DNA from 3 places in the Paenibacillus sp. S33 genome. Region 3 is predicted to be linked to each of the others. Evidence: riboswitches for the same ligand, from Rfam matches in the RefSeq annotation. Region 3 holds a riboswitch; each other region holds the start of a gene.
What was found. A riboswitch is a leader RNA that binds a small molecule or an ion and turns the genes downstream of it on or off. The one in region 3 is predicted to bind thiamine pyrophosphate.
Positions count from the first base shown of each region.

Region 1: linked by a shared signal. The riboswitch ahead of ACWGXJ_RS13595 (thiamine phosphate synthase) and the one ahead of thiC (phosphomethylpyrimidine synthase ThiC) in region 3 are both predicted to bind thiamine pyrophosphate.
Region 2: linked by a shared signal. The riboswitch ahead of tenA (thiaminase II) and the one ahead of thiC (phosphomethylpyrimidine synthase ThiC) in region 3 are both predicted to bind thiamine pyrophosphate.

Region 1 is NZ_JBSIEZ010000001.1:2,975,334-2,978,614, reverse strand. It holds gene ACWGXJ_RS13600 (ABC-F family ATP-binding cassette domain-containing protein) at 1-774, shown strand, start outside; TPP riboswitch at 868-976, shown strand; gene ACWGXJ_RS13595 (thiamine phosphate synthase) at 1,240-1,833, shown strand; gene thiO (glycine oxidase ThiO) at 1,898-3,046, shown strand; gene thiS (sulfur carrier protein ThiS) at 3,043-3,246, shown strand; gene ACWGXJ_RS13580 (thiazole synthase) at 3,249-3,281, shown strand, end outside.
Region 2 is NZ_JBSIEZ010000001.1:4,251,893-4,255,173, reverse strand. It holds gene thiD (bifunctional hydroxymethylpyrimidine kinase/phosphomethylpyrimidine kinase) at 1-347, opposite strand, end outside; gene thiM (hydroxyethylthiazole kinase) at 344-1,186, opposite strand; gene tenA (thiaminase II) at 1,261-1,950, opposite strand; TPP riboswitch at 2,089-2,191, opposite strand; gene ACWGXJ_RS19300 (oxaloacetate-decarboxylating malate dehydrogenase) at 2,284-3,281, opposite strand, start outside.
Region 3 is NZ_JBSIEZ010000001.1:837,999-841,279, forward strand. It holds gene ACWGXJ_RS03925 (IclR family transcriptional regulator) at 117-860, shown strand; TPP riboswitch at 1,015-1,127, shown strand; gene thiC (phosphomethylpyrimidine synthase ThiC) at 1,314-3,113, shown strand; gene ACWGXJ_RS03935 (hypothetical protein) at 3,235-3,281, opposite strand, start outside.

The sequences.
Region 1 (3,281 bases), 2.1 Mb from region 3:
GCTTATGAGAAGCAACAGGACTTTATTAAGAAACAGGAAGATTTTATTCAGCGTAATAAAGCGCGTGCTTCTACCTCAGGCCGAGCAAAGAGCCGTGAAAAGCAGCTTGATCGGATCGAACGTATTGATAAGCCTGAAGAAGCCGCAAAACCAACCTTTCAATTCAAAGAGGCACGTGCAAGCGGAAAGACGGTATTTGAGGGTATTGATTTTGAGATTGGTTATACACATGCCCTTTTGCCTAAGATGTCCATGACGATTGAACGTGGCGAAAAAATTGCAATTGTCGGCTACAACGGTGTCGGTAAATCGACATTGCTCAAAACCATATTGGGAAAAATTCCGCCAATCAGTGGAAAAACCTATCAAGGTGATTTTTTGCAGCCCGCTTATTTTGAGCAGGAAGTAAAGGCAGAGAAAATTACACCGATTGACGATGTGTGGAATGAATTTCCGCATTTGAACCAGCATGAAGTACGAGCGCATTTGGCGCGCTGCGGTTTGAAAAATGAGCATATCACACGTCCGCTATCTGCGCTTAGTGGTGGAGAACAGGCTAAAGTCCGTCTTTGCAAACTGTTAATGCGTGAAAGCAACTGGGTATTGTTCGATGAGCCTACCAACCACTTGGATGTTAAAGCAAAGGATGAGCTGAAACGTGCCTTAAAGGAATACAAAGGGACCGTATTGCTTGTATCTCACGAACCGGACTTTTACGAGGATTGGGTAACCAAAACGTGGAATGTGGAAGAGTGGTCAAGTAAAGTTAACTAAACTCAATTAAATCCAGTTCTGCATATTTCACACGAAGTGGGGTTTGCAGAATTAGGAAAATATGCTAAGCTATCTTTAGCTTATACAATAAAATAGTCACACTAGGGGAGCCGCCCATGCGGCTGAGACGGAATAAATGGATTTCGGACCCTTTGCACCTGATCTGGGTTATGCCAGCGTAGGGAAGTGAGCGCCGTACAAACAAGGCAACACCATCTTTATTTTGTTTGTGCGTGGGACGATACACGTATACGGATATCATGGTCCGTTCGATTATTGGACGTTCGTTAAACCACTTCCTTGGGGAAGTGGTTTTTTTGCGTTTCGTTCATTTTAAGTTGTCGAGCTTCCGTAGACGGATTCACATACAATCCCCTTTCATTACTGCTGGTAGACGTGGCTGCTAAGCTTAGATCCTTTAATCCAATGTGAGGTGAAGACAAAATCGAATTACACGCAATTTCGATGGAAAAGGGCACTTTTGCACAAGCCGCCCGAGTGGCTGCTATGATTTGTCCGTATGTTCATTATGTACACGCACGTTTAAAACAGAATGGTGCCTCTGCATTGCTTTCTTTGACTCGCAGCATGGTGGAGCAGGAAGTGCCTTTGCAACAAATTGTAGTAAATGATCGTGTGGATGTAGCTTTACTTACTTTGGTTGGAACCGTCCAGCTACCAGCTAATGGATTACCTGTTGTGGATGTGAAAAGCCTACTTTCAAAGAGTACACGCTGTGGAGTGTCTGTGCATTCCTTGGAGGAGGCGCAGACTGCCGAGCAGGCAGGAGCAGATTATGTACTTTATGGTCACGTATATGAGACCCATTGTAAGCCCGGTATTGTACCGCGGGGTTTAGCTCAGCTTGAACATATTTGCAGGCTGTCGAACATTCCGGTGATCGCGCTGGGCGGCATACAACCGCACCATATCCCGGAGCTTTATATGGCCGGAGCAAGCGGAATTGCGGTGATGTCTGGTATATGGGAGGCTGAGTCGCCCGTTGCAGCTGCGATGGAATATAGGCGAATGGCAGATCTTGTAGTTCACAGCTTGTAGCGAGAAAACGAGAGTAGAGGCAAGCTGAAAGCAGAATGGTTTATGGAGAGGAGACACGGAACAAATGCTAAAGATACACACAGAGGCAAGAGCGATAGGACATGCTGAATGCTTGGTCATAGGTGGAGGTGTCATCGGCAGTTCCATTGCTTATCATGTGGCCAAGGAGGGAAGAAGTACGATCATGCTGGAACGATTGATCCCGGGTGAGGGAGCCTCAGGAGCAGCGGTTGGAATGCTGGCAGCGGAAAGTGAAGAGTTCACCGACTCTGAGCTGGCACGATTTGCTCGCAGAAGTCGAGATGCATTCCCTGAGCTTGTCTGTGATCTGGAGCGTTTGTCGGGTATTTCGGTGGAATTCCGTACAGAAGGATTTGTGACCCCTTTCCGTACGGAAACTGAAGGCCAAAAACGCTGGAAAGCTGCTAAAACGCGAGAGGATGATTGTCCTATCTGGTGGGATGCGAGGGAATTGGCCCGACGAATTCCAGGTTTGGATGAACAAGCGATCGGAGCAATATATCGTTCAAAGGAGACACAAGTGGCTCCTGTCCAGCTTTGTCGTGCTTATGCAGGTGCTGCTGCGGTGCTGGGAGCAACGGTATGGTCTAGTACACGGGCAGAGCAACTGGTCATACAGGATGGTCGAGTTTGCGGTGTCCGAACAGATAGTGGCTTTTTTTCCTGCGATCAGGTCATTATTGCTGGAGGCTTGGATAGCATGAAATTACTGGCGCAGGTTGGGTTTGAATATCCACTTTATCCGGTCAAGGGCGAAGCGGTAGCGGTCTCCTTGAAGGATCACCCATTAGAATACACCATTTATGCTGATGATATTTACCTCGTGCCTAAACAGAATAACGAGCTTTGGATTGGGGCAACGAGCCTTCCGCATCAATATGACGAAGAAGTGACCGTAGGAGGCTTGGAGGGGTTGCTGGCACGTGCCTCTGCCTGGCTGCCGCGCGTCCGTGAAGCTTCTTTTATACGCGCTTGGGCGGGCTTACGGCCGCAGGCTGCATCAGGTCATCCTTTTATAGGTACTGTTCCTGGGGTCGAGGGCGTATATGCTGCGGTCGGGCATTATCGCAACGGTGTCCTGCTGAGTGATGCTACCGGGCGTGCGATGGCAGCTATGCTTAATGGAGCTGGTGCAGCAGAACTTGGGATAAGTAGTTTTTCTTCTGAGCTCCTCAAGGAGAAAAGCTTATGAAGCTGACGATTAACGGCCAGAGCATGACCTTTTCTAATCGAATCACTCATGTGAATCAATTGCTACATGAGCTTGATGTAAAGGTGAAAACCGTAGTGGTGGAGCTGAACCGGCATATACTGAGCCGTGAAGATCATGATGAAGCGGTACTGAAGGATGGAGATTGCCTAGAGATTGTACATTTTGTGGGAGGCGGTTGATTATGTTAACCATTGGAAAAGCATCTTTTACCTCG
Region 2 (3,281 bases), 3.4 Mb from region 3:
CCTCCCTTGGCAATCATCACGGGATCGACGACGACCTTTTTCCAGCCGAACTTTCGGATCTGCTCGCTCACAAGACGGATGATGCCGGCATTAAATAGCATGCCAGTCTTCAGGGCATCCACTCCAAGGTCTAATCCTACGGCTTCGATCTGTTCCGCTGTTGCTTCCTCTGGTAGCGGATATACGCCGTGGACTCCTAAGGTATTCTGTACGGTAACGGCTGTAATAGCCGACATGCCGTACACGCCAAGTTCTTGAAAGGTTTTGAGATCAGCTTGAATTCCGGCCCCGCCGCCACTGTCCGAACCAGCAATCGTCAGCGCTCTGGGTACACGAACGTCTGTCATCGCGCACCACCTGCTGCTGTTGTTCCGGCTTCATGGATAGAGACATGCCCCTCTAGTGAACCTGTATGCAGTTTGGCCAGCTCGTCGAGAAAGGCAATCTGGAAGCTGCCGGGCCCCAGCTCTGCGGTACGTGCTGCGGCTCGAGAAGCTGCTGCACCGTAAAATGCCAAACCTGCTGTACCTGCGAGCAGCAGGTTGGGTTCAACAGCTGCAAAGGCACCTAACACAGAGGTCAGCAGGCAGCCTGCTCCGGTTACCTTCGTGAGCAGCGCGTCTCCGCCGCTAATCATTCGTGCTTCGGCCCCATCGGTGATGACGTCCTCTTTTCCAGTAATGACAACCATCGTATTGAACGTTCGAGCAACCCGAATTGCCAGATCGACATGGCCGCTGTCAGCACTGTCACCGACATCTACGCCTTTAATCTCACGCGCTTCTCCAACAAGATGTGCGACTTCGGCTGCATTGCCCCGCACCAATGAGATTTTGACTTCACTCAGGATTCGCAGTGCCGATTCAGTTCTAAAGCTCGTTGCTCCCGCACCGACCGGATCTAGCAGCACCGGAACACCGTGTGCATTCGCCGATTGTCCAGCAATGATCATGGCATCCACCAGTTCGCGGTTCAGTGTACCGATGTTTAACACGACGGCGCCTGCTATTTTTGCCATATCTGCTACTTCCTCAGGTGCATAGGCCATCACCGGGGAGGCGCCCAATGCATACAGACCGTTGGCCGTAAAGTTGGTGACTACCACATTGGTCATATTGTGAACGAGGGGTTTGCTGTTTTGTACCTTCGTCAGGAGATCCGAATAACTTTTTTTCCATGTACTCATAATGATTATCCTCTCTATAGTTGGTGGTTCAACAGGGCATTAACCGTACTTCACACATTGAATCGCCAGGCTGACTATTCCAAGACCGCTGCCTGCATCTGGACCGGCCATTCTTCCTGCTTATAAGCCATATCCCAGAACTTATATTCCAGCTGGCAGCTCAGTATAAAATGCTCAATCATCCGCTCCCGCTCAGCAGCCGTTGCGTCTTTCGCCCAAGCATCTACACGTTCTCGGAACTTGTGTGTTGTATCATCAAGCTGGTCTCCATAGAAGCCCATCCATTCATAGAACGGATGAGACTCATCCGGCTTTACTTCATCCAGCAGCCTGCGACCAATCTCGGCATACGTCCACATACATGGCAGCAGCACAGCCAAGATCTCGCCCAGGCTACCCTCATGCGCAACTGTCAGCATGTGACGGATATAGTGATGAGCCGACGGAGCGAGCGGATATCCCTGCAACTCTTCATAGGTCACCCCTGCGACAGCACAGAAATTTTGATGCGGATGAACCTCGCTGTGGAGAATAAAAGAGATTTGTTCATTAAATACAGCCATATCCTCCCGATTCGTGCATTTGGAGATTGCGATACCGTATATCCGCATGTAGGCGTTCAAATATTCAAAGTCCTGTTTTACATAGTGAATCAGCTGTCCCCTTGTCAAACTTCCTTCAGCAATACCTCTCACAAAGGGGTGCTCAAAAATCGCTTGAAAAATGCCGTCCGCCTGCCGACGGAGTTCTTGTGTAAAACTCAATTTCCCCACCTCCATCAAATTGAAGAGCAAGAAGTCCTGTAAGAATATAATTCCGGAACAACGCTAAAAAGCCGCCCCGGAAAAATGGGAGCGGCTTCAACAATAGGCCCAATACGCAAAAAAACGTTTGAAACCTTATATACGAAGGCTCCACTTTCCTACGCTAGTACGAACTAGATCAGGTTCAAAGGGTCCAAGATACGTTCTTGTCTCAGCCATAGCGGCTCCCCTAGTGGACTTCTATTCTTTTGACTATTACTGTACATACGTTCATACGCTATGTCAAACATAGTGTGCAAAATATGAAATTTCCTCTAGTTAGGTGTTTTGAGCTTAGTGAGGGTGATGAATTACACTTTCCACAGCTTTGACCTTGGCATATTCCGGTTTCCACATTGCATCTCGTATAGCTTGTTCCACATCTGAAATGTGCGCCTGAGCTACCTGATCCTGTATCGCGGCTTTTGCAACCGCAATCGCAACAGCGTACGAAACTTCGCGTAATTTTCGGATATGAGGGAGTAGCGCACCGCCAGGCGTATTCGAATCTACACCATTGGCAACAGCAACTGCTGCCGCTGTAAACATCGCAGGGGTAATCCTTTTGGCTTTAACCACAATCGCACCCAGACCCAGTCCCGGAAAAACAAAGGCATTGTTCGCCTGTCCAATCTCAAATTTCGTACCGTTATAGGTGACGGGCTCAAAAGGACTTCCGGTTGCAATCAATGCTTTGCCATCGGTCCACCGTATCAAATCCTCGGGTACTGCTTCTGCAAGGTTTGTAGGATTGGACATGGGCATAATGACCGGGCGTTCTACATGTTTCGCCATCTCCTTGATGATCTCTTCAGAAAAGGCACCTGCTACACCGGAAGTTCCAATCAATATCGTAGGCTTCACCTGACGAATGACCTCTAGCAGTGGTATTTTGCCGTCACCCGACCGGGTCCATGAGCTGACTTCATCCTTTTTGCGCACATATGGTTTCTGATACTCCAATACGTCTTCCATATCTTCCATTAACAGCCCGCGATAATCAAAGGCCCAAAAGGACTTGAAGGAATCTTCTGCGGAAAGGCCGTCCTCGATCATAGCACCCCGAATTTGATCAGCATTACCGATTCCTGCTGCCCCTGGACCGAAAACAAGTATTTTTTGTTCACGCAGCGGAGTCTTGGTGACACCCACCGCCGAAAGAATCGCAGCCAAGGTCACCGCTCCTGTACCTTGTATATCATCGTTGAAGGTGAGTATACTTTGACCGTATTTTCCTATAATATGGCGTGCATTTACGCTACCCACGTCTTCCCAATGTAAAAGCGCCTTTG
Region 3 (3,281 bases):
TGTAATATGGTTGTCACAAAAACATCGGTTTACAGTAGCCGCGACTATTCTATATAATTTATGTAACCATGTTTCATAGTGTGAAACGAATATGGATACAAGAGGAGCGGTTCACGATGGAAGACCGTAAATTAACCGTTCGCGCTGTAGAGCGTGCACTTGATATACTGCTGTGTTTTACTGCAAATTCGGATCTTGGCCTGACGGAGATTGCCTCCAAAATTGGTCTACATAAAAGCACGGTTCATCGGCTGCTGACTACGTTGGAGGATCGGGGCTTTGTCGTTCGGAATGCCGAAACGGAAAAATATCGACTTGGCTTCCGCATTTGGGAGCTATCCACGCATTTGTCCCAAAGTGACGAGCCGGCGGTGCTGTTACAACCTGCAATGGAAGGACTACGTGACCGTCTGGGGGAGACGGTCAGCTTGTACTTACGGGACGGCAGCATGCGTATTCGCATACAAGCCGTGCAGAGCAATCAGGCGATCCGCAGGGTCGCGCCTGTAGGTGCGCGTATGCCGCTGGCTGTAGGGGCCTCCAGCAAGGTGCTGGCGGCCTTTATGCCGCCGCAGGAGCTGGAAGCCCTGCTAAGCGGGGATGAATGGCCGCCCTCAGTAGACCCGGAGGTCTATAAAGCCCAGCTGCAGGACATTCGCGAGAAGGGCTATGCGACCAGCTATGAAGAACGGGAGCCAGGGGCTGCTGCTGTGGCAGCGCCAATTGTGAACCGGAAGGGACAGGTCACTGCGGCTTTATCTGTATCCGGCCCGGTCAGTCGACTTGCACCCGAGACGCTACATGACTTTGCTCCGATTTTGATCGAAGCGGCGAAGGAAATGGGGCTTATGCTCCCGTAACAAGAATGAACACAGTTGAAGCAAGCAGAGTGATTTGATGGGGAACGTCTCCTTGGTAAAGGGAACCTAAAAGGGTTGCCAAAGCCATAAATTTGAAGTAGTCTGGTAAGGAAGGCGGTATGTTTGTTATATCCGCCTCATGTGAATAAAGTATCACAGTTACTGGGGGAGCCTGTAATGCCGGGCTGAGATGGAATCGTGCAAGATTCCGGACCCTTTGCACCTGATCTGGATCATACCAGCGTAGGGAAGTAATCGGCCATTGAAATGTATACGCGGCTGCTGTCTTCAGTGGCGCATTGGAATGGATTATTCCATATGCGCATTGTCTGAATAGCTGCCTCGTTAGATTAGCCGGTTCCCTGGGGAACCGGCTTTTTTGCATAGATCAGCGCCACCCTGGGAATGGTTCCGGATCGGTGTGTCATTTCATCGAAACGGGAGGAATGGACAATGAAGTCGACAGAAGCAGAAGGAACAAAAAAAGTTGAGGTAGAGAAGACAAGCGGGGAGCAAGCCAGTGGGGTAACGCCCTTTCCAGGAAGCCGTAAGGTATATATTCAAGGCTCGCGGCCGGACATTGCCGTGCCAGAGCGCGAAATTGCTCTTCATCCTACACATACGCCGCAGGGCACGGAGCATCATGAGCCATTGCGTGTATATGATACAAGCGGTCCCATGACCGACGAAGCCTATCAGGTCGATATCCGTCAGGGCCTGCCTCCATTACGGCGAGCTTGGGCCCTGGAACGGGGCGATGTGGAGGCTTACGAGGGACGCGCCGTCCAGCCGGAGGATAATGGACTGAAACCTGGCTCCAAACGGGAGACAGTGGAATTTCCCGGCGTGACCAATCGTCCGCTTCGTGCTTCGCAAGGGCGTACAGTGACGCAAATGCATTATGCGCGGCAAGGGATTATTACGCCCGAAATGGAATTTGCGGCGATCCGTGAAGGGGTGGAGCCTGAGTTTGTACGGCAGGAATTGGCGGCTGGACGAGCCATTTTGCCTTCGAATATCAATCACCCGGAAAGTGAGCCAATGGTCATTGGGCGTCATTTTCACGTGAAGATCAATGCGAACATTGGTAATTCTGCGGTTACCTCCTCCATCGAGGAGGAAGTGGAGAAAATGACTTGGGCTGTGCGTTGGGGCTCGGATACGGTTATGGACCTGTCCACAGGCCATAATATCCATACAACACGTGAATGGATCATTCGGAATTCTCCTGTACCGATTGGGACTGTGCCGCTGTATCAGGCACTTGAAAAGGTGAACGGTGAAGCAGAGGCGCTGACGTGGGAGTTGTATCGCGATACGCTGATTGAGCAGGCGGAGCAGGGAGTGGACTATTTTACAATTCATGCGGGTGTATTGCTGCGGTATATTCCGATGACGGCGAATAGAATGACGGGAATTGTGTCCCGGGGTGGGTCAATCATGGCAGCCTGGTGCCTTGCGCACCATCAGGAGAATTTTTTGTATACACATTTTGAAGAAATTTGCGAAATTATGAAAGCCTATGATGTGGCCTTTTCTCTCGGGGATGGTCTACGTCCGGGTAGTATCTATGATGCGAATGATGAAGCACAGTTTGCAGAGCTGGAAACGTTGGGCGAGCTAACGCAAATCGCATGGAAGCATGATGTTCAGGTCATGATTGAAGGGCCGGGACATGTCCCTATGCATAAAATCAAAGAGAATGTGGATTTACAAATGGAGATTTGTAAGGAAGCTCCTTTCTATACCTTGGGACCGCTCACGACGGATATTGCCCCTGGATATGATCATATTACCTCAGCCATCGGGGCGGCGATGATCGGTTGGTTCGGGACGTCCATGCTGTGTTATGTTACGCCTAAGGAGCATTTGGGTCTGCCCAACAAGGATGATGTCCGTGAGGGTGTCATTACCTACAAAATTGCGGCACATGCTGCCGATCTGGCCAAGGGGCATCCACGGGCGCAGCAGCGGGATGATGCTTTGTCCAAGGCGCGCTTTGAGTTCCGCTGGCGGGATCAGTTCAATCTGTCGCTTGATCCCGAGCGTGCCTTATCCTACCATGATGAAACGCTACCGGCAGAGGGCGCCAAGGAAGCACATTTTTGCTCAATGTGCGGCCCTAAATTTTGTAGTATGCGTATCACTCAGGACATTCGCGCCTATGCAGCGGATAAGGGGCTGGACACTCAAGAAGCAGTAGCCGCGGGGATGCGCGAGAAGGCAGAGCAGTATCGGGATGGAGGTCAGTAAAACGAACGTGGGAGTTTAGGGACAAATGAATTAAAAAAGCCGTGGTTCTCTACAGTCGATGTAGGAAACTACGGCTTTTTAGCATATGTAAAGCGGATCATGCAACCGGATAAACGGCGCCTTATTTTTTACCCATTTTTTCATTTAAAATATCCTGAAAGCTGAGCT